One region of the Streptomyces sp. SS8 genome, then DNA from elsewhere that is predicted to be linked to it. Evidence: riboswitches for the same ligand, from Rfam matches in the RefSeq annotation. Region 1 holds a riboswitch; each other region holds the start of a gene.
The links. A riboswitch is a leader RNA that binds a small molecule or an ion and turns the genes downstream of it on or off. The one in region 1 is predicted to bind cyclic di-AMP.

Region 1 (4,574 bases):
TCTCCGGCAACGGGAGGGAATTGTGCCCTACGGGGAAGGGGGCCGGGGCGGTGTTCCCGGTGGTTCCCGGCTGTTCCCGGCTGACCCACGGTTCGCTGCCGGCCCGTTCCCGGCCCGCCCCGGCCCCGCTCTCCCGGGCGCGCAGGCCGGTTCGCGGTGGCGGCGGGGCGGGGAGGCGCTGCCGGGAGCGCCGCGCGTTCACCACCCGGACGAGTGAGCCGCCCCGGCGGACGGTGTGCCTCCCGGGGGTGACGGAGGTGTCCGGTCCTCCTCCGCCGGTCCGCCGGGCCGGTCCGGGGCCGCGCGGCCGGCGCGGTGGCGGGAGCCTGGTGAGCGCCCTGGCCGAGGGCGGTGGGGGAGCCCCGGATACGCTCGCGTGCCATGGAGGCACTCACCCACTTCTTCGTCGGCCTGCACATCGTCGGCATCGGCGCCCTGCTCGGCGGCTTCATGACCCAGATGAAGGCCATGGGGGCCGGCGAGGCCCGCATCGTCCCGGCGATGCTGCACGGCGCCCTCACCATGCTGGTCACGGGCATCGCCCTGGTCGGCCTGAACGAGGCGGACGGCCAGACCGTCAACCACATAAAGATCGGCGTGAAGCTCGCCCTGCTGGTGGCGATCCTCGGCCTGGTCTACGTCAAGCGGGACGAGGAGCGGCTGCCCGCGCCGCTGTTCGGCACCATCGGCCTGCTCACCGTCGCCAACATCTTCATCGCCGTCATGTGGGTGTAGCCGGCGCACGTACAGCGGGCGGAGGGCGGCGGTGCGAGGCACCGCCGCCCTCCGTTCGTCTCAGGCCGGACGGACCGCGCTGTGGAAGGGCATGTTGTCGATGGACTCGTAGCGCACCTCGGCGCCCGGCTTCGGCGCGTGGATCATCTGGCCGCCGCCCGCGTAGATGCCGACGTGGCTGATGTCGTCGTAGAAGAAGACCAGGTCGCCCGGCCGCATGTCGGCCCTGGCGATCCGGGTGCCCGCCTCCACCTGGTCGTAGGTGGTGCGCGGCAGTGAGACGCCGGCGCTGAGCCAGGCGGCCTGCGTCAGACCCGAGCAGTCGTAGGAGTTGGGGCCGGTGGCGCCCCAGACGTACGGCTTGCCGAGCTGGGCCTCGGCGAAGGCGAGCACCTTGTCGGCCTTCGCGGTGTACGAGTCGTCCGCGGTGCCACCGCCGGTGCCCGTGTCCGTGCCGCTGTCCGCCGGAGCCTCGGCCTGCTCCTCGCTCCCGGCGGCGGCCTCGCGGCGGGCCTCCTCCTGCCGCTCGCGCTCGGCAGCGGCGGCGGCCGCCTTGCGACGGGCCTCCTCCTGCCGCTTGCGCTCGGCGGCGGCCAGGCGCGCCTTCTCCTCGGCGGTCAGCTCGGACAGCAGCTTGCGGGCCTGCGCCAGCTTGCCCTGGACGGTCTTCCTGGTGTCCGCCAGCTCCTCCTGGGCGTCGGTGAGCTCGGCCAGGCTCGCCGAGGCCTCCGAACGCTTCTTCTGGACGGCGCGCTGCTGGTCCCGGTAGTCGTCGACGGCCTGCCGCTGGCGGTCGGTGATCCGGTCCATCAGGTGCTTCTGGCCGAAGAAGTCCTGGGGGTTGTCGGACAGGAGCAGCACCGCGGTGCCGGAGACCCCTCCGGTGCGGTACTGCGCGGTGGCGTAGCCGCCCAGCTTCCGGCGGGCGTCGTTGAGCTTTTCCGCGCGCTCGGCCGCCTCGTCCAGGAGCCGGTCGACCTTCTCGCGCTGCTCGTCCGTCCTCTCCTTGGCCGCGTTGTACTTCTGCGTCGCGCTGCCCGCCTCCCGGTACAGCGCGTCCACCCGCTCGCGGACCTCCTCGACGGAGGGCCTGCCGTCCCCGGGCGAGGCATGGGCGGGCCCCTGGGACAGGAGGGTCGCGGAGGCGATGGCCGCGGTGGTGAGTCCGACCGCTCCGCGCCGGGAGGCGGGGGACAGCAGAGGGGTACGCGGTCTGCGGTGCGACGCCAAGGCGAGCGCTCCTTCCGTGGAACACCGCCTACCGGGTTAGCTGACGGGTTCGGGCGTCGGAAGTTTCGCCCTACGGGCCCGCGGGCCCGATTCACCCCGTGGGGAGTGGGTCCCCGGCCCCGGCCGCACGGCCGGGCTCGGCGGAGGCCGCCCGTGCCGGCGCTGTCGCCGGCGAGGGGTCCGGGCCGCCTGACGCTGGACCGTAGAGCACTGGTGGGGCCCTTGTGAAGACTGGTGTTCGGTATATCCCGAAACCGATTCGTTATCGGTCGGTTATCGTCCGTTTCGGCAGTCTCCGGCCGCTGCCGGCCCGTTCGCCCTGGCCGGAGGGGCCGGCAGCGGCCGGAGCGGCGGTGCTCAGTCGCGGGAGCGGCGCCCGGGCCAGCGGTACGGGTGGCGTACGGCGATCGTCCCCACCTTGGTGCCGCCGCTGATCCGCAGCACCGGCATGCCGGGCACGGGCGGTTCGGTGGCCCGGTTGCGGACGGAGCCCATTCCGGAGGTGACCCCCTCGGTCCGCACCGTCCAGCCGCGCGGCACGACGACCTTTATCTCGCCCATCCCCGCGTCGAGCTCCAGAAGGACCTCGCGGTGGCGGCACTCCGCCCGCGTGAAGTCGAGCACGATCCGCCCCAGCGTGGTCTTGGCGGTGACCCGCTCCGGCACCACCCAGTGGCCGTCCTGCCGGATGTCCCCGGCGACCGTCCTGAGCGACAGCGGCTCCCGGTCGCTCGGGGCCAGGCCCTCGGCCTCCTGGCCGGGCAGGTCCGCGACCAGTGCCTCCAGATCGCCGTAGGTCTTGGCGGCGAAGGCCTTCTCCAGCCGCTCGTCCAGCTCCTCCAGGTCGATGCGGCCGTCGCCGGCGGCCTCGCGCAGCCGTTCGGCCACCGCCTCGCGGTCGGTGTGCCCGGCGCGCAGTTCCGAGCCGGGACGGGGGCGGGGCGCGGGGAGGTCGGTCATGCCCGCCATCTTAGGAGCGCCGCCCCGCCCGGCGGCACGGCGTCCTAGACTCGACGGCGATGAGCAGCCTCTTCGACGACAGCTTCCTGGCCGACCTCGAGCCCTCCGGGGACGAGGAGCCGCCGCCCCCGCCGGAGGAGGCGTCCGCGCCGCCGGAGGACGGTGTCCCCGACGACCTCTTCGCGGGCGCCTTCGGCGCGGGCGGGGCGCGCGACGCCTACTACGGCAACGGCGCGGCCCGTCCCGTCGTCGACCCGGCCGCCCTGCTGGAGGGGCTCAACGACCAGCAGCGCGCCGCCGTGGTGCACACCGGCTCGCCCCTGCTGATCGTCGCGGGCGCCGGATCCGGCAAGACGCGGGTGCTCACCCACCGCATCGCGCACCTGCTGGGCGCGCGCGGCGTCCACCCCGGGGAGATCCTCGCGATCACCTTCACCAACAAGGCCGCGGGCGAGATGAAGGAGCGCGTGGCGGAGCTGGTCGGCCCGCGCGCGCAGTCGATGTGGGTCTCCACCTTCCACAGCGCGTGCGTGCGCATCCTGCGGCGCGAGAGCAAGAAGCTCGGTTTCACCTCCAGCTTCTCGATCTACGACGCCGCCGACTCCCGCCGTCTGATGGCGCTGGTCTGCCGCGATCTGGAGCTGGACCCCAAGCGCTTCCCGCCCAAGTCGTTCAGCGCCCAGGTGTCGAACCTGAAGAACGAGCTGGTCGACGAGGAGGACTTCGCGGCGCGGGCAACTGGGGGCACCTCCCAGGCCGGAGGCTCTGGGGGAGGCTTCGAGAAGACGCTGGCCGAGGCGTACACGATGTACCAGGCGCGGCTGCGCGAGGCCAACGCCCTGGACTTCGACGACATCATCATGACGACCGTCCACCTGCTCCAGGCGTTCCCCGACGTCGCCGAGCACTACCGCCGCCGCTTCCGTCATGTACTGGTCGACGAGTACCAGGACACCAACCACGCCCAGTACACCCTGATCAGGGAGCTGGTGGGCGTGGACGGCGACGAGGGGGACACGGCCGGAGGCGGGCGCGCCGAGCTGTGCGTGGTCGGCGACGCCGACCAGTCGATCTACGCCTTCCGCGGCGCCACCATCCGCAACATCCTCCAGTTCGAGGAGGACTACCCGGACGCGACCACCATCCTGCTGGAGCAGAACTACCGCTCCACCCAGACCATCCTCTCGGCCGCCAACGCCGTCATCGAGCGGAACGAGAACCGCCGCCCGAAGAACCTGTGGACCGACGCCGGGGCGGGCTCGCGCATCACGGGCTACGTGGCCGACACCGAGCACGACGAGGCGCAGTTCGTCGCCGAGGAGATCGACCGGCTGACGGACGCGGGCGAGACGAAGGCGGGCGACGTCGCCGTCTTCTACCGCACCAACGCCCAGTCCCGTGTCTTCGAGGAGGTCTTCATCCGGGTCGGCCTGCCGTACAAGGTCGTCGGCGGAGTGCGCTTCTACGAGCGCAAGGAGGTCCGCGACGTCCTGGCGTACCTGCGGGTGCTGGCCAACCCCGAGGACGCGGTGCCGCTGCGCCGCATCCTCAACGTCCCCAAGCGCGGCATCGGCGACCGGGCCGAGGCGATGATCGAGGCGCTGGCGCTGCGCGAGAGGATCACCTTCCCGCAGGCGCTGCGCCGGGTC
Region 2 (4,574 bases), on a different contig from region 1:
GCGTCCACGATGGCTCCGCGCTCGCGCCACACGGCGACCGCGCGCAGCGGCGGTTCCGCGGCGTACACCCAGGTGATCTTGCGGCGCAGCTGGGTGAGCAGCGAGGCCAGGCTGGGGCTGCCCGACGCCCGGGCCAGCGTCTCGTGGTACCAGTCCTCCAGGACGCCCAGGTCGGACAGCCGGCCGCTCTCCGCCCGCTGCAGCCCCAGTCGGACCAGCCCCCGCAGGACCCTCAGCTGCGCCTCGGTGCGGCGCCGGGCGGCCCGCGCCGTGCCCAGCGGCTCCAGCAGGGCGCGGATGTCGAGCAGGTCGGCGGCCTCCTGCTCGGTGGGCCGGGCGACGCAGGCGCCCGCGTGGCGGCGGGAGACGACGAACCCCTCCGACTCCAGGGTCCGCAGTGCCTCGCGCACCGGGACGCGCGAGACGCCGTAGCGTCTGGCGAGGAGTTCCTCGGTGAGCCGGGCTCCGGGCGGGAAAACACCACGGACGATGTCGTCACGGACCGCGCTGCACACCATGTGCGCGGAAATGCGCATGGGCCGACCTCCACCGCCGTCTCCATGTTCCCCGAAGTACCGCAGAGTGGAACTGTATTCCACTGGAACGCGTTTTCCGATGCCCGCCGGGAAACAGGCGTGAAAACATCCGCCGCGCGACCTCACGGGTCGCGCGGCGGATGCCGGTGTGTGACGGGCGCGGCTGCCCGGCGCCCTGCGGGCGGGGTCCGTCAGACGTCGACGCCCTTGCCCGCCAGGTAGGTGATCGGGTTGAAGTCCGATCCGTAGTAGGCGCCGTTGCGGGCCTCGAAGTGCAGGTGCGGGCCGGTGCTGTTGCCGGTGGAGCCGACCGCGCCGATGTGCTGGCCGCCGTCGACCTTCTGGCCCGCCGAGACCTTGGTGGCGGACAGGTGGGCGTACTGGGTGTACTTGCCGTCGTCGTGGCGGATGACGACCTGGTTGCCGTACGCGCCGCCCCAGCCGACCGTCACCACGGTGCCCGGGCCGACGGACCGCACCGGGGTGCCGGTGTTGGCGGGGAAGTCGATGCCGCTGTGCTTGCCGGAGGACCAGGAGGCGCCGGCCTGCTTGTAGGCGGTGGTGGTGTCCACGCCCGCGACCGGGTCGACGTAGCCGGTGGCCGAACGGCGCTCGGCGGAGCGGTCGGCGCGCTCGTTCGCGCGCTTGGCCTCGGCGGCCTCGCGCTTCTCGGCGGCGGCCTTCTCGGCTTCGCGCTTCTCGGCCTCGCGCTCGGCGGCGGCCTCGCGCTCGGCGGCGGCCTTCTCCGCCTCCTCGGCCTTCTCCTCGGCGGCGTCGGCGACGCGCTGCTGGGCCTGGGCCTGGGCCCTGACGTCGTCGGCGATCGTGTCACCGACGGCCATGGCCTGGACGAAGCCCAGGGCGTAGGTCCCCGAGCCCCCCTCCGGAGCGGCGATCGCGGGAGCGGCGGCGCCGACCACGCCGGTGACGGTCAGGGCGGCGGCTCCGGCCAGGCCCACGCGGGTGCGCATGGAGCGGCTGGAGAGGTGGTGCTTCTCGGTGAGGCTCTCGGTGAGCCCGGTGAGCTTTCCGGCCAGCTTCTCGGCGAGCTGCGCGGTGGCACGGGTGAACGCCATGGGTGGCGTGCTCCTTTCCTTCCTTCTCGCCTACCGGGTTAGCTGTCGGGTTCGGAGCAGGAAGGTCTCCTACGGGCGCACGGCCCGATTCACCCCAGGTGCCTCGGAAGAGGACCGCTCCCGCGTGTGAAGGACGGGAGGGTGGGTCCCCGGCTCCCCCGCTCGGGGGACTCGGCGATCACTGCCGTCGGCCGCGGTCGCGGTCACTTCTGACGGCCAGCGAGATCGACGCTAAACGGACAAATTTGAGCGAGCAAGCAAAAAGCTGCTTTTGTAGGCCATGCCACATGAGCCACCCACCGGAACGGCTCAAAACCGGACATACGTAGGGCCCTTGGTGTGGCTTCCCACCAAGGGCCCTACGCTGTGCGACCGCCACGGGACGGCCGGGGATCACTGGTCCGTGACGACCGTCACCTCTCCGATGCCCAGGTCGCGCACCGTGTCGGCGATCTGTGACGCGTCTCCCACCAGCACCGTCACCAGGCGGTCCGCGGGGAAGGCGGCCACGGCCGCCGCCGTCGCCTCCACCGTGCCGGTCTCGGCGAGGCGGGCGTACAGCTTCGCCTGGTAGTCGTCGGGGAGGTGCTGTTCCACCTGGTCGGCGAGGGTGCCGGCGACGGCCGCCGCCGTCTCGTAACGCAGCGGGGCCACCCCCACCAGGTTCTGCACGGCCGTGTCGCGCTCGGCGTCGGTGAGACCCTCCTGCGCCAGGGTGCGCAGCACGCGCCACAGGTCCTCCAGAGCGGGACCCGTCACATCGGTGGCCACCGAACCGTTGATCGCCAGCATCGAGGCGCCGGTACCCTCGGGCGAGGAGCGCAGCACCTGGGCGAAGGCCCGCACGCCGTAGGTGTAGCCCTTCTCCTCGCGCAGCACCCGGTCCAGGCGGGAGGTGAGCGTGCCGCCCAGGCAGTACGTGCCCAGCACCTGGGCGGGCCAGACCCGGTCGTGCCGGTCGGGGCCGACCCTGCCGATGAGCAGCTGGGTCTGCACCGCTCCGGGCCGGTCCACGACGATCACGCGGCCGGTGTCGTCCGCCGTGATCGGCGGGACCGGGCGGGGCCCGGCGGCCGCGCCCTTCCAGTCGCCGAGGGTCTCGGCCAGTGCCTTGTCCAGGTCCACCCCGGTGAAGTCGCCGACCACCACGGCCGTGGCCGTCGAGGGCCGCACGTGCTCCGTGTAGAAGGCGCGCACCGCCTCGGCGTCGATGTTCCTGATGGTCTCCTCGGCTCCCTGGCGGGGACGCGAGAGCCGGGAGTCGGCCGGGAACAGCTCCTTCGACAGCGCGATGGCCGCCCGGCGGGCGGGATTGGCCAGCTCGTGCGGGATCTCGTCCAGGCGGTTGCGCACCAGCCGCTCGACCTCGCCCCCGGGGAAGGCGGGGGCGCGCAGCGCGTCGGCGAGCAGGCCCAGCGCCCTGGTCAGCCGGGAGGCCGGGACCTCCAGGGAGACCCGTACACCGGGGTGGTCGGCGTGTGCGTCCAGGGTGGCGCCGCACCGCTCCAGCTCGGCGGCGAACTCCTCGGCGCTGTGCCGGTCGGTGCCCTCGCTCAGCGCCCGGGCCATGATCCCGGCCACGCCCTCCCGGTCACGGGGCTCGGCCTCCAGCGGCGCGACGAGGTTGACCTCGACGGCCACGACCTTCTGGCCGGGGCGGTGGCAGCGCAGCACGGTCAGCCCGTTGGGCAGCTCACCACGCTCGGGGGCGGGGAACGCCCACGGCCTGGGCTCGCCGCCGCGGGGCTGGGGGTGGAACTCCATCGACATTCCGTTCTGGGCCGTGGCGTCGCTCACTGAGCGGCCTCCTGGTCGTGGGTGTCGGCGGCGGTGCCGGTCTCGGAGACGGTGGCGCCCTCGGAGACGTCGGCCGCGGTGTCGGGGGCGGTCGCCTGGGTGGGCTCGTAGATCAGCACCGCGCGGTTGTCGGGGCGCAACCGGGCCGCGGCCACCTCGCGCACCTCGTCGGCGGTGACCTGGAGCACGCGCTCCACCGCGGTCAGGGCGAGCTGGGGGTCGCCGAACAGCACCGCGTAGCGGCACAGCTCGTCGGCGCGGCCGCCGACCGTGGCCAGCCGGTCCAGCCACTCGCGCTCCAGCAGCGCCTGGGCGCGCTCCATCTCCGCCGGGGTCGGCCCCTCCTGCGCGAAGCGGGCCAGCTCCTCGTCGACCGCCCGCTCGATGTCGGCGATCTCGGCGTCGCCGGACGCCTTCACGTCCAGCCACCCCATCGAGGGCGCCCCCGCCAGCCGCAGCATGCCGAAACCGGCGGTGACGGCGGTGCGGTCGCGGCGGACCAGACGGGTCTGCAGACGGGAGGACTCGCCGCCGCCGAGCACCGTCAGCGCCAGGTCGGCGGCGTCCGCCTCACGGGTGCCGTCGTGCGGCAGCCGGTAGGCGGCCATCATCGCCCGGGAGGGCACCTCCTCGTGGAGGACCTGCTTGACCTCCTCGCCGATGACATCCGGCAGGGAGCCGTCCCGCGGCGGCCGCTTGCCCTCGTGGGAGGGGATGGAGCCGAAGTACTTCTCGGCCCAGGCGAGCGTGCGCTCCGGGTCGATGTCGCCGACGACCGCCAGCACGGCGTTGTTCGGCGCGTAGTAGGTGCGGAAGAAGTCCCGCGCGTCCTCCAGGGAGGCGGCGTCCAGGTCGGCCATGGAGCCGATCGGGGTGTGGTGGTACGGGTGGCCCTCGGGGTAGACCATCGCCGTCAGCCTCTCGAACGCCGTGCCGTAGGGCACGTTGTCGTACCGCTGACGTCGTTCGTTCTTCACCACGTCGCGCTGGTTCTCCATGGACTCCTCGTCCAGGGCGGCCAGCAGCGACCCCATGCGGTCGGCCTCCAGCCACAGCGCCAGCTCCAGCTGGTGGGCGGGCATCGTCTCGAAGTAGTTGGTGCGCTCGAAGCTGGTGGTGCCGTTGAGCGAGCCGCCCGCCCCCTGCACCAGCTCGAAGTGACCGT
Region 3 (4,574 bases), on a different contig from region 1:
GCAGGTGACGGTCTACGACCCCAAGGGGATGGAGAACGCCCGGCGGGTCTTCCCCACCCTCGGCTACGCCGGCAGCGCGCCGGAAGCGGTGCGCGGGGCGGACGTGGTGCTGCATCTGACGGAGTGGCGCGAGTTCCGGGAGCTCGACCCGGAGGCGCTGGGGCAGTCCGTGGCGCACAAGCGCATCCTGGACGGCCGCAACACCCTCGATCCGGCCCTGTGGCGCAAGGCGGGCTGGTCCTTCCGCGCGCTGGGCCGACCGACGGCGTAGGGCCGCTCCCCGCCCGCGGGCTTACGCCGGCGGGCCTGCCGGGCCCTCGCGGGGCGGCTCGGCCGCGGAACGACGCCGCGCGCGGTACGTCCGCGTCTTCGCCCGGCCGCCGCGGCGGGCCTTGGTGCGCCGGCGCACCAAGGCCCGCCGGGCTCCTGTCGTAGTACGCCCGCCCAGCGGCGGTCGTGCGCCTCGCGCGCCTCCAGGCGTGGCCGGTTCCGTCGGCCACCGCGGTGCGCGTTCCCGGATCAGGTCGTCAACAGGCGGCAGGCCGGGTAGCAGAGGCAGTGATCCACGACACAGGAGGGAAGGGCACCATGGCCATCACCACGCTGCGGGACGTTCTCGTACTGGACTGCCCCGAGCCGGGGAAGCTCGCCGACTTCTACGCACGGCTGCTGGGCGGGAAGACCGAGGGCGAGGGCAGGTGGGTGGAGGTGACGTTCGACTCGGGCGCGTTGGAGGGCCGGAGGCTCGCCTTCCAGGAGGCGCGCGGCCATGTGCCGCCGCAGTGGCCGAGCGCCGAGCGGTCGCAGCAGTTCCACCTCGATTTCTACGTGCCTCGCGAGGAGTTGGACGCGGCCGAGCGGGAGGCGCTGGAACTGGGGGCCGAACTCCTCCAGGGTGACGGGGGCGAGCGCGACTTCCGCGTCTACCGCGACCCGGCCGGGCACCCCTTCTGCCTCTGCGTCGAGTGAGCCGGCCGCCCGTGGGAGCGTGCGGGGGCGGGGCGCGCCGGTGAACCGGGCGCGCGGGCGGAGGCGGGAAAAGAAGAGGCGGGCGGGGCGGGGGTGTGTGAACACCCCTGCCCCGCCCGCCTTCCGACCGGCTCCGGGCCCGGGTCCGGTCAGGAGGCCGGACCCGGGTGGACCGGGTCGGTGAGGGTCAGGACCCTCAGATGCTGACGCCGTTGGCGCGCAGGTAGGCCAGCGGGTTGATGTCCGAGCCGTAACCGGGGGCGGTACGGATCTCGAAGTGCAGGTGCGGGCCGGTGCTGTTGCCGGTGGAACCGACGGCGCCGATCTGCTGGCCGGTGCTGACCGACTGGCCGGCGCTGACCGACAGCGAGGACAGGTGGCCGTACTGGCTGTACCGGCCGTCCTCGTGGCGGATGACCACCTGGTTGCCGTAGGCACCGCCCCAGCCGGCGGAGACCACGGTGCCGTTGGTGACGGCCTTCACCGGGGTGCCGGAGGCGGCGGCGAAGTCCTCACCGGTGTGGCCGTTGGACCAGCGGGCGCCCGCGGCCTTGTAGGAGCCGGACGGGGCGGCGTTCACCGGGGCGGTGTAGCCGGTGACCGCACCGCGGTCGCTGCGGTCGGCACGCTCGGCCGACTGCTGCACGGCCTCGGCCTTCTCAGTCTTCTCGGGCTTCGGAGCGGCCTTCTCGGGCTTCGGAGCCGGCTTGGCCTCGGGCTTGGCCGCGGCCTTCTGCTGGGCGGCGGCGCCGCCCAGGGTGAGCTCCTGGCCCGGGAAGATCAGGTTCGGGTTGTCGCCGATGACCTGGCGGTTGTCCTCGTAGACGCGCTCCCAGCCGCCCTGGACGCCCTGGGCGTCGGCGATCTTGAAGAGGGTGTCGCCGCCGACGACCTCGTAGGAGGTGCCCTCGCCGGTGCCGTGGTCGTGGCTGTGGCCGTGGGCGCGCTCACCGCGGTCCGCGCGCTGCGGCGCGGCCTCGCTCTTCTCCTGCTTCGGCTCGGCCTCGGGCTTGCTCTCGGGCTTGGCCTCAGGCTTGGCCTCGGCCTTCGGAGCGGCGGCCGGGGCCTGCTCCTTCTGCTCGGTCGGGTTGCTCCGGCCGTCGGGGGAGACGGCCGGGGCGGGACCGCCCTTGGTCAGGCCGGCCTTGACCGAGCACACGGGCCAGGCGCCCGGGCCCTGCCCCGCCAGCACCTTCTCGGCGACGGCGATCTGCTGGTCCTTGGTGGCGAGGTCGGCACGCGGCGCGTACTCGGTGCCGCCGAAGGCGGCCCAGGTGCTCTGGGTGAACTGCAGGCCGCCGTAGAAGCCGTTGCCGGTGTTGATGGACCAGTTGCCCGTGCTCTCGCACTGGGCGACCTTGTCCCAGGTGTCGACGGAGGCGGCGCTGGCCCCGCCGGCGGTCACCAGGGGAAGGGCCATGCCGGCGCCGCCCACGGAGATGGCCAGCGACAGACGGGTGAGGCGGCTGTTGCGCATACGACGGTGACGTCCGCGTGCGGACATAGGTGTGCTCCTTCTCCTACGCCTGCGAGGTGAGCTGTCGGGTTCGGGCTGGAGTTGCCCGGCCATGTGCGCCGCGGTGCGTGCCGCGGCATGGCTTCACCCCAAGCCGTCCCGTACGGGCCTCGCGGCCCGGGACGGCGACTTACCTTGGGTCCCCCGCTCCTGCCATCGGGTGGTGTGGATGGTCCAGCCCGCCGCCGTTGACAGGATTCGGCGTTCGACAGCGGGCCGCCGCACATTCGTACGGCACGGCCAGAACGGTAGACACATCGTTTCCGCCGATACAAGCCGATGAATCACAGGACGCCCGTTTCGAAGGCTTTGACGATCATCCGATCATCACCGTCCGCTGTGTTCACCTCTCGAAGAGTGGCGGGATCCATCCCTGACGCGGCGTCACTTTCCTCCACTGCCAGGACGGATAACGCGAAAGGCCCTCCTCCGGCACGCAGAGCGACGCACCGGGGAGGGCCGGCTCGTGAGTTGAATCACGAAGGGGCCGGGGAGCTACCCGTCGAGCTGTCCGATGGTGGCGATGGACGGGCCGCGCCTGGTCCGCTCGTGACGGGCGACCGCCTCCGCGTCGCGCAGCACGCGCACCGCGTTCTTCCAGGTGAGCTTGGCGAGGTCGGCCTCGGACCAGCGGCGGTCCAGCAACTCGGCCACCAGATGCGGGTATCCGGACACATCGCTCAGATCGGACGGGGTGAAGGCCGTGCCGTCGAAGTCGCCGCCGATGCCGATGTGGTCGATGCCCGCGACCTCGCGCATGTGGTCCAGGTGGTCGGCGACCGTCGCCGCCGTGGCGACCGGGCGCGGGTTGGCCTCCTCGTAGGCGCGCTGGACCGCCAGGCCCCTCTCGGTTCCGTCCAGGGGGTGGAGGCCGTGGGCGCGCATGTTCTCGTCGGCGGCCTCGGTCCAGGCGACGGCGGCGGGCAGCACGAACTTCGGCACGAATGTGGCCATCGCCACACCGCCGTTGACCGGAAGCCGCTCCAGCACGTCGTCGGGGATGTTGCGCGGGTGGTCGCACACCGCGCGGGCCGAGGAGTGCGAGAAGACCACCGGCGCCGTCGTCACGCGCAGGGCGTCGCGCATGGTGGCGGGCGCCACATGGGAGAGGTCGACCAGCATCCCCAGCCGGTTCATCTCCCGCACGACCTCCTCGCCGAAGCGGGTCAGGCCGTCGTGGCGGGGTGCGTCGGTGGCCGAGTCCGCCCAGTCGATGGTGTCGTTGTGGGTGAGCGTCATGTAGCGCACGCCCAGCCGGTACAGGGCGCGCAGTGTGGCCAGGGAGTTGTTGATGGAGTGGCCGCCCTCGGCGCCCATCAGGGAGGCGATGCGGCCCTCGGCGCGGGCCGCCTCCATGTCGTCGGCGGTGAGGGCGAGCCTGAGGTCGGCCGGGTGGCGGTCGGCCAGCCGCCGCACCACGTCGATCTGCTCCAGGCAGGCGCTGACGGCGGCGTCGCCCGTCAGGTCGGTGCGCACGTAGACCGACCAGAACTGCGCGCCCACCCCGCCCGCGCGCAGCCGCGGGATGTCGGTGTGCAGATGGGCCGACTGGTCGCCGGCGATGTCGCGCCGGTCGAGGTCGTAGGCCACCTGCTCGCGCAGCGCCCAGGGCAGGTCGTTGTGGCCGTCGGCGACGGGGTGGGCCTCCAGCAGCGCCCTGGCCCGGGCCAGCAGCTCGGCGGAGTGACCCATCTCACCTGCCCCCGAAGCCGAACCCGGCGCCACCCGCGGCGACCTTGCTCCGCAGCCGCCGGCCCTTCTCCCGCGCCTGGTCCTTCAGCTCCGCCTGGAACCGCTCCATGCGCTCGCGCAGCTCCCCGTCGTGGGCCGCCAGGAGGCGGACCGCCAGCAGGCCCGCGTTGCGCGCGCCGCCGACCGAGACCGTGGCGACCGGGACCCCGGCGGGCATCTGGACGATGGACAGCAGGGAGTCCATGCCGTCCAGGTGCCGCAGCGGCACGGGGACGCCGATCACCGGCAGCGGGGTGACGGAGGCGAGCATGCCCGGAAGGTGGGCCGCTCCCCCGGCGCCCGCGATGACCGCCTTCAGCCCGCGTCCGGCCGCCTCGTCGCCGTAGGCGATCATCTC
Region 4 (4,574 bases), on a different contig from region 1:
CGTGGTCGTCTGCCTGACCTCCGGCGAGACGGACGCCGCCCGGCTGGCCTTCTGGTCGTCCCGGGCAGGGGCCGGCTCCTCCGGTGACTCCGGCGGTGTCTCGCCCGGCGGGGTGCTCCAGGCGGCGGGCCTGCTGTTCTTCGCCTTCGCCGGCTACGCGCGCATCGCCACCCTCGGCGAGGAGGTGCGCGACCCGGCCCGCACCATCCCCCGGGCGATCCCGGTGGCGCTGGGCATCGCCCTGGTCGTCTACGCCGCCGTCGCGGTCGCGCTGCTCGGCGTGCTGGGTGGCGACGCGCTGGGCCGGGCGACCGCGCCGCTGGCCGACGCGGTGCGGGCGGCGGGCGTACCGGAGCTGGCCCCGGTGGTACGGGCGGGGGCGGCGGTGGCGGCGCTGGGCTCCCTGCTCGCGCTGATCCTCGGCGTCTCCCGCACCACCCTGGCGATGGCCCGCGACCGGCACCTGCCGTCCGCGCTGGCCGCCGTGCACCCGCGCTTCGGCGTGCCGCACCGCGCCGAGCTGGCGGTCGGCGCGGTGGTGGCGGTGGTGGCCGCCACGGGGGACCTGCGCGGTGCGATCGGCTTCTCCTCCTTCGGCGTCCTGGCCTACTACGCGATCGCCAACGCCTCGGCCTGGACCCTGGGCCCCGGCGAGGGCCGGCCGCCGCGGATCGTGCCGGCGGTGGGGCTGGCCGGGTGCGTGGTGCTGGCCTTCGCCCTGCCGCTCGCCTCGGTGGTCTCGGGGGCGGCGGTGCTGGCGGCCGGCGCCGCCTCGTACGGGGTGCGCCGCGCGCTCGCCGCGCGCGGGGCGTAGGCGCCCCTTTCCACCCCCTCGCCCCGCGCCCCGGTCCGCCTCGTCCCCTCGTCCGGGGGCCCGTGTGGTCCGGCCGGCGCTTGATCGACTCGCCGGGGCGCCGGGGGTCGGGAAGAGTTGGAAGGGTGCACGGTGACGGGCGGCAGGAGACGGGCGGCGGCAGGACCCGGGTCCGCGCCATCCCCGTCATCGGCCGCCCGCCCTGGCTGCTGCCCCTGCTGCTGGTCCTGCTGGGGCTGTCGGTCAATCTGCTGACCGCTCCCGAAGTGTTCCTGAGCGCGCCGTTCATCGCGGCGTGCCTGATCGCCGCGGCCCTGTGGACGTTCGGCGGCACGGCTCTCACGGTGGCCGCCACGACGGTCGCGGTCATCGCCCTGCTGGTGCGGGCCGGGCTGCACCCGGCGGAGAGCACGGTGCGGCTGGCCACCAACGCCACCGTCGGAGTGCTGGCCCTCGTCCTCAACCGCGTCCTGCACCACAGCGATGTCAGCGTGGCCTCGGCCCACCAGGTCGCCGAGGCCGTCCAGCTCGCCGTACTGCCCGTGCCGCCCGGCCGGGTCGGCGACCTGAGAATCGCGGTCCGCTACGAGGCCGCGCAGGCGCACGCCCGGATCGGCGGCGACCTGTACGGCGTGCAGCGCACCCCGTACGGGCTGCGGCTGCTGGTGGCCGACGTGCGCGGCAAGGGGACGGAAGCCGTCGGCACGGTCACCGTCATCCTCGGCGCCTTCCGGGAGGCGGCCGAGACGGAGGAGGACCTGGGGACGGTCGCGGACCGCGTCGAGCACGCCCTGCTCCGGGAGGTCGGGCAGCGCGAGGCGGGGGCGGGCCGGTCGGAGGAGTTCGCCACGGCGGTGTTCGCCGAGGTACCGATCGGCGCCCCGGGGAGCCTGCGGCTCGTCAACCGGGGCCATCCGCCGCCGGTACTGCTGACCGGGCAGGGGGACGTGCGGCTGCTGGAGCCGGACACGGAGGTGTACGCGCTGCCGCTGGGCCTGGGGAGTCTGGGGAGCCCGGTGGGCGGCCCAGGAGACGGGGGCACGGAGCCGTTGCCCTTCCCGCCCGGCTCCCTGCTGCTGCTCTACACCGACGGCCTGACGGAGGCGCGGAACGCCGAGGACGCCTTCTACGACCCGGTGGAGAGGCTGCGAGGCCGGCGCTTCGCCGGACCCGCCGCCCTGCTCGACCACCTCCTCGCGGACGTCGACGCGCACACCGGCGGGCACCGGGGCGACGACATGGTGCTGCTGGCGGTCATGCGCGACCCGGCGTCCCCGGAAACCCCGGAACCTCCGGAGCCCCCGGAGTCCTCGAAGGCCCGCGGAACCCCCGCCTGCGGTGACCGTCCGTAGCCGACGCACATCCCTCCGCATAACAACTGAGGCAACGTCAGATGGTGTGGCGTGCGTCTCATGCGCCGATCCGGCGGTCGAATCGCCCGAATTGGCGTGCTGATGCCCGGATGCTCCTCCGTCAAGAAAGCCCCATGTCCAAAGAGGGGACTTGGAATCCGGAGCGCACCTCTATTAACGTTCGATAACGCAGCGCGGTCGTCACTGTCGCCGAAGAGGGCGGCACCGTGCGCCGTCGCCGAATCCCGCAAGTGCGGCCCCGCCAACAGCGAGGACGCGCCCAGGGAACCGGGGAACCACCAATTGGGGTGAATCGGATTCATGCGGCATGCCCGTATGGATCCGTAGGAGACCTTCCTGCTCCGAACCCGTCAGCTAACCCGGTAGGCGAGAAGGAAGGAAAGGAGAGCGCCCCCGTGGCGTCCAGTACCCCGGCCCCCGAGGTCTCGTACGACCCGCACACCGCCGCTTTCGCCCCGTTCGGTCCTGAGGGCGACGGCGACCAGCCGGTGTGGAACCCGACCGAGGACTCCGTCCGCCCGGTCCGCGGCCGGCACCGCGTCGCCAAGCAGCGCACCGGCATGGCCCGCAGCGGAGCGGTCCTCGGCGTCGGCATGATCGCCGCGGTCGGCGCGGGCGGCATAGCCACCGCCAAGGACAAGACGCCGGTCGCCATCTCCCTGCCGGACGTGGACCTCGGCGCCGTGGCGGAGGGAATCCCCGTCGTCGGCGGCCTCGTCTCCGACGGCGACGACGACCCCGCCCCCCAGGGCGAGACCACCAGCCCCTTCGGCGGCACCGTCACCCAGGCCGGCCTGGACACCTCCGACGCCACCACGACCGTCGTCACGGCGGACGCCGGCGAGGCACTGCGGGCCCGCATCCTCCAGCAGGCCGACCAGCAGCAGACCGGCGCGGCCCAGGCCGCGCTGGAGGAGGCCGCCAAGGAGGCCGCGGGCAAGGCGGCCGAGGAGGCCGCCGACCAGGCCGCCGCGGAGGAGGCCGAGCGCAAGCGCAAGGCCGCCGAGGAGGCGGCGCGCAAGGCCGAGGCCGAGCGCCTGGCCAAGCTCGCGGCCAGCTACACCCTCCCCCTCAACTCGTACCAGCTCACCTCCACCTTCGGTCAGTCCGGCTCGATGTGGTCCAGCAACCACACCGGCCTGGACTTCGCCGCCCCCACCGGCACCCCGGTCAAGGCGGTGCACAGCGGCGAGATCGTCGAGGCCGGCTGGGCGGGCTCCTACGGCTACCGCATCATCCTCCGCCTCGACGACGGCACCGAGATCTGGTACGCGCACCTGTCCTCCATGACCGTCACCACCGGCAAGGTGACCACCGGCGACGTCATCGGCCGCGTCGGCTCCACCGGCAACTCCACCGGCGCGCACCTCCACATGGAGGTCCGTCCCGGCGGCGGCGACCCGATCGACCCGCTGGCCTGGCTGCGGAGCAAGGGCCAGTCCATCTGACGACGGCCGGTCCGCCCCACCCCGACCGGGCCCTTCGAGCCCCGGTCCCGCACACCCCGGCGGCCCTGGTGACACCCCCCGACACCAGGGCCGCCGGTCCTTTCCCCAACCGCGTACGCCCAACCGCGTAAGCCCGCCCGCGTACGCCTACCGCGCCCGCGCCGCCCGCTCCCCGGGGCGCTCGGCGGAGAACAGCAGCCGGTAGCGCGCCACATCGCCGCCCACCAGCCCGGGGAAGTTCCGCACCCGCTCCCACAGCGGCGACGGAGCGCCGATCCCCTCGCCCGGCGCCTCCAGCGCGTCGATGTGCGCCTGCTCGCTCTCCCACTCCGCGTAGTTGATCACGCGTGTGCCGTCCGTGCTCAGGTGGAAGTGGGCCGAGATGCCGCCCGGCGGCAGGCTCCCGTCGGCCCTGTCGTCCTCGATCGCGGCGGCCACGGTGTCCACCCACGCCCGCTGCCGCGCCTCGTCGGGCCCCTCGAACTCCACCTCCACGACCACCACGCACCCCGGCTCGGGCCGACTGCCGTCCCGGCCCGCCCCGTCCAGCCCCTCCGGCAGGCTGCGGTAGCGCCGGGTGCGCGCCAGGCGCAGCCGCTCGATCCCCGGCACCGCGTCGTCGATCTCGTCGTTGCGCTCCTGGCGGTGGGTGCGCACGTACTCCTCGTACGCCTTCTCGTCCGCCCACTGGGAGTAGTGCAGCAGTGTCCGGCCGTCGGTCCCGGCGTAGACGCCGTACGACAGGATGTCCGGCGTCGGCCACTCCCGCCCGCCCCAGGCGGCGGCGACGGCGTCCGCGGCGGCCCGCTGCCGCTCGGGTGCGCCGACGTCCCAGGCGCTGATGAGGACGGCGCCGGCGTCGGGGCGGGCGGGGTCGGGGTGTACGGGCATGGTGGACATGGGTGTGCCTCCTCGTCGGCCGGGGTGTTCCCCTGCTTC

Region 2: another riboswitch for cyclic di-AMP. It lies ahead of ACW69E_RS21950 (M23 family metallopeptidase); the one in region 1 lies ahead of ACW69E_RS18965 (NlpC/P60 family protein).
Region 3: another riboswitch for cyclic di-AMP. It lies ahead of ACW69E_RS12975 (transglycosylase family protein); the one in region 1 lies ahead of ACW69E_RS18965 (NlpC/P60 family protein).
Region 4: another riboswitch for cyclic di-AMP. It lies ahead of ACW69E_RS20095 (M23 family metallopeptidase); the one in region 1 lies ahead of ACW69E_RS18965 (NlpC/P60 family protein).

What each region holds. Positions count from the first base shown of each region.
Region 1 is NZ_JBSVCZ010000019.1:110,250-114,823, reverse strand. It holds gene ACW69E_RS18970 (hypothetical protein) at 382-735, shown strand; gene ACW69E_RS18965 (NlpC/P60 family protein) at 796-1,965, opposite strand; cyclic di-AMP (ydaO/yuaA leader) riboswitch at 1,976-2,118, opposite strand; gene ACW69E_RS18960 (DUF1707 SHOCT-like domain-containing protein) at 2,323-2,925, opposite strand; gene pcrA (DNA helicase PcrA) at 2,985-4,574, shown strand, end outside.
Region 2 is NZ_JBSVCZ010000025.1:9,025-13,598, reverse strand. It holds gene ACW69E_RS21955 (GntR family transcriptional regulator) at 1-536, opposite strand, end outside; gene ACW69E_RS21950 (M23 family metallopeptidase) at 728-1,612, opposite strand; cyclic di-AMP (ydaO/yuaA leader) riboswitch at 1,626-1,799, opposite strand; gene ACW69E_RS21945 (M16 family metallopeptidase) at 2,006-3,382, opposite strand; gene ACW69E_RS21940 (M16 family metallopeptidase) at 3,406-4,574, opposite strand, start outside.
Region 3 is NZ_JBSVCZ010000011.1:38,674-43,247, forward strand. It holds gene ACW69E_RS12965 (UDP-glucose dehydrogenase family protein) at 1-271, shown strand, start outside; gene ACW69E_RS12970 (VOC family protein) at 589-969, shown strand; gene ACW69E_RS12975 (transglycosylase family protein) at 1,166-2,473, opposite strand; cyclic di-AMP (ydaO/yuaA leader) riboswitch at 2,478-2,696, opposite strand; gene ACW69E_RS12980 (dipeptidase) at 2,981-4,177, opposite strand; gene purE (5-(carboxyamino)imidazole ribonucleotide mutase) at 4,179-4,574, opposite strand, start outside.
Region 4 is NZ_JBSVCZ010000021.1:76,964-81,537, forward strand. It holds gene ACW69E_RS20085 (APC family permease) at 1-814, shown strand, start outside; gene ACW69E_RS20090 (PP2C family protein-serine/threonine phosphatase) at 940-2,166, shown strand; cyclic di-AMP (ydaO/yuaA leader) riboswitch at 2,393-2,571, shown strand; gene ACW69E_RS20095 (M23 family metallopeptidase) at 2,583-3,635, shown strand; gene ACW69E_RS20100 (antibiotic biosynthesis monooxygenase) at 3,783-4,535, opposite strand.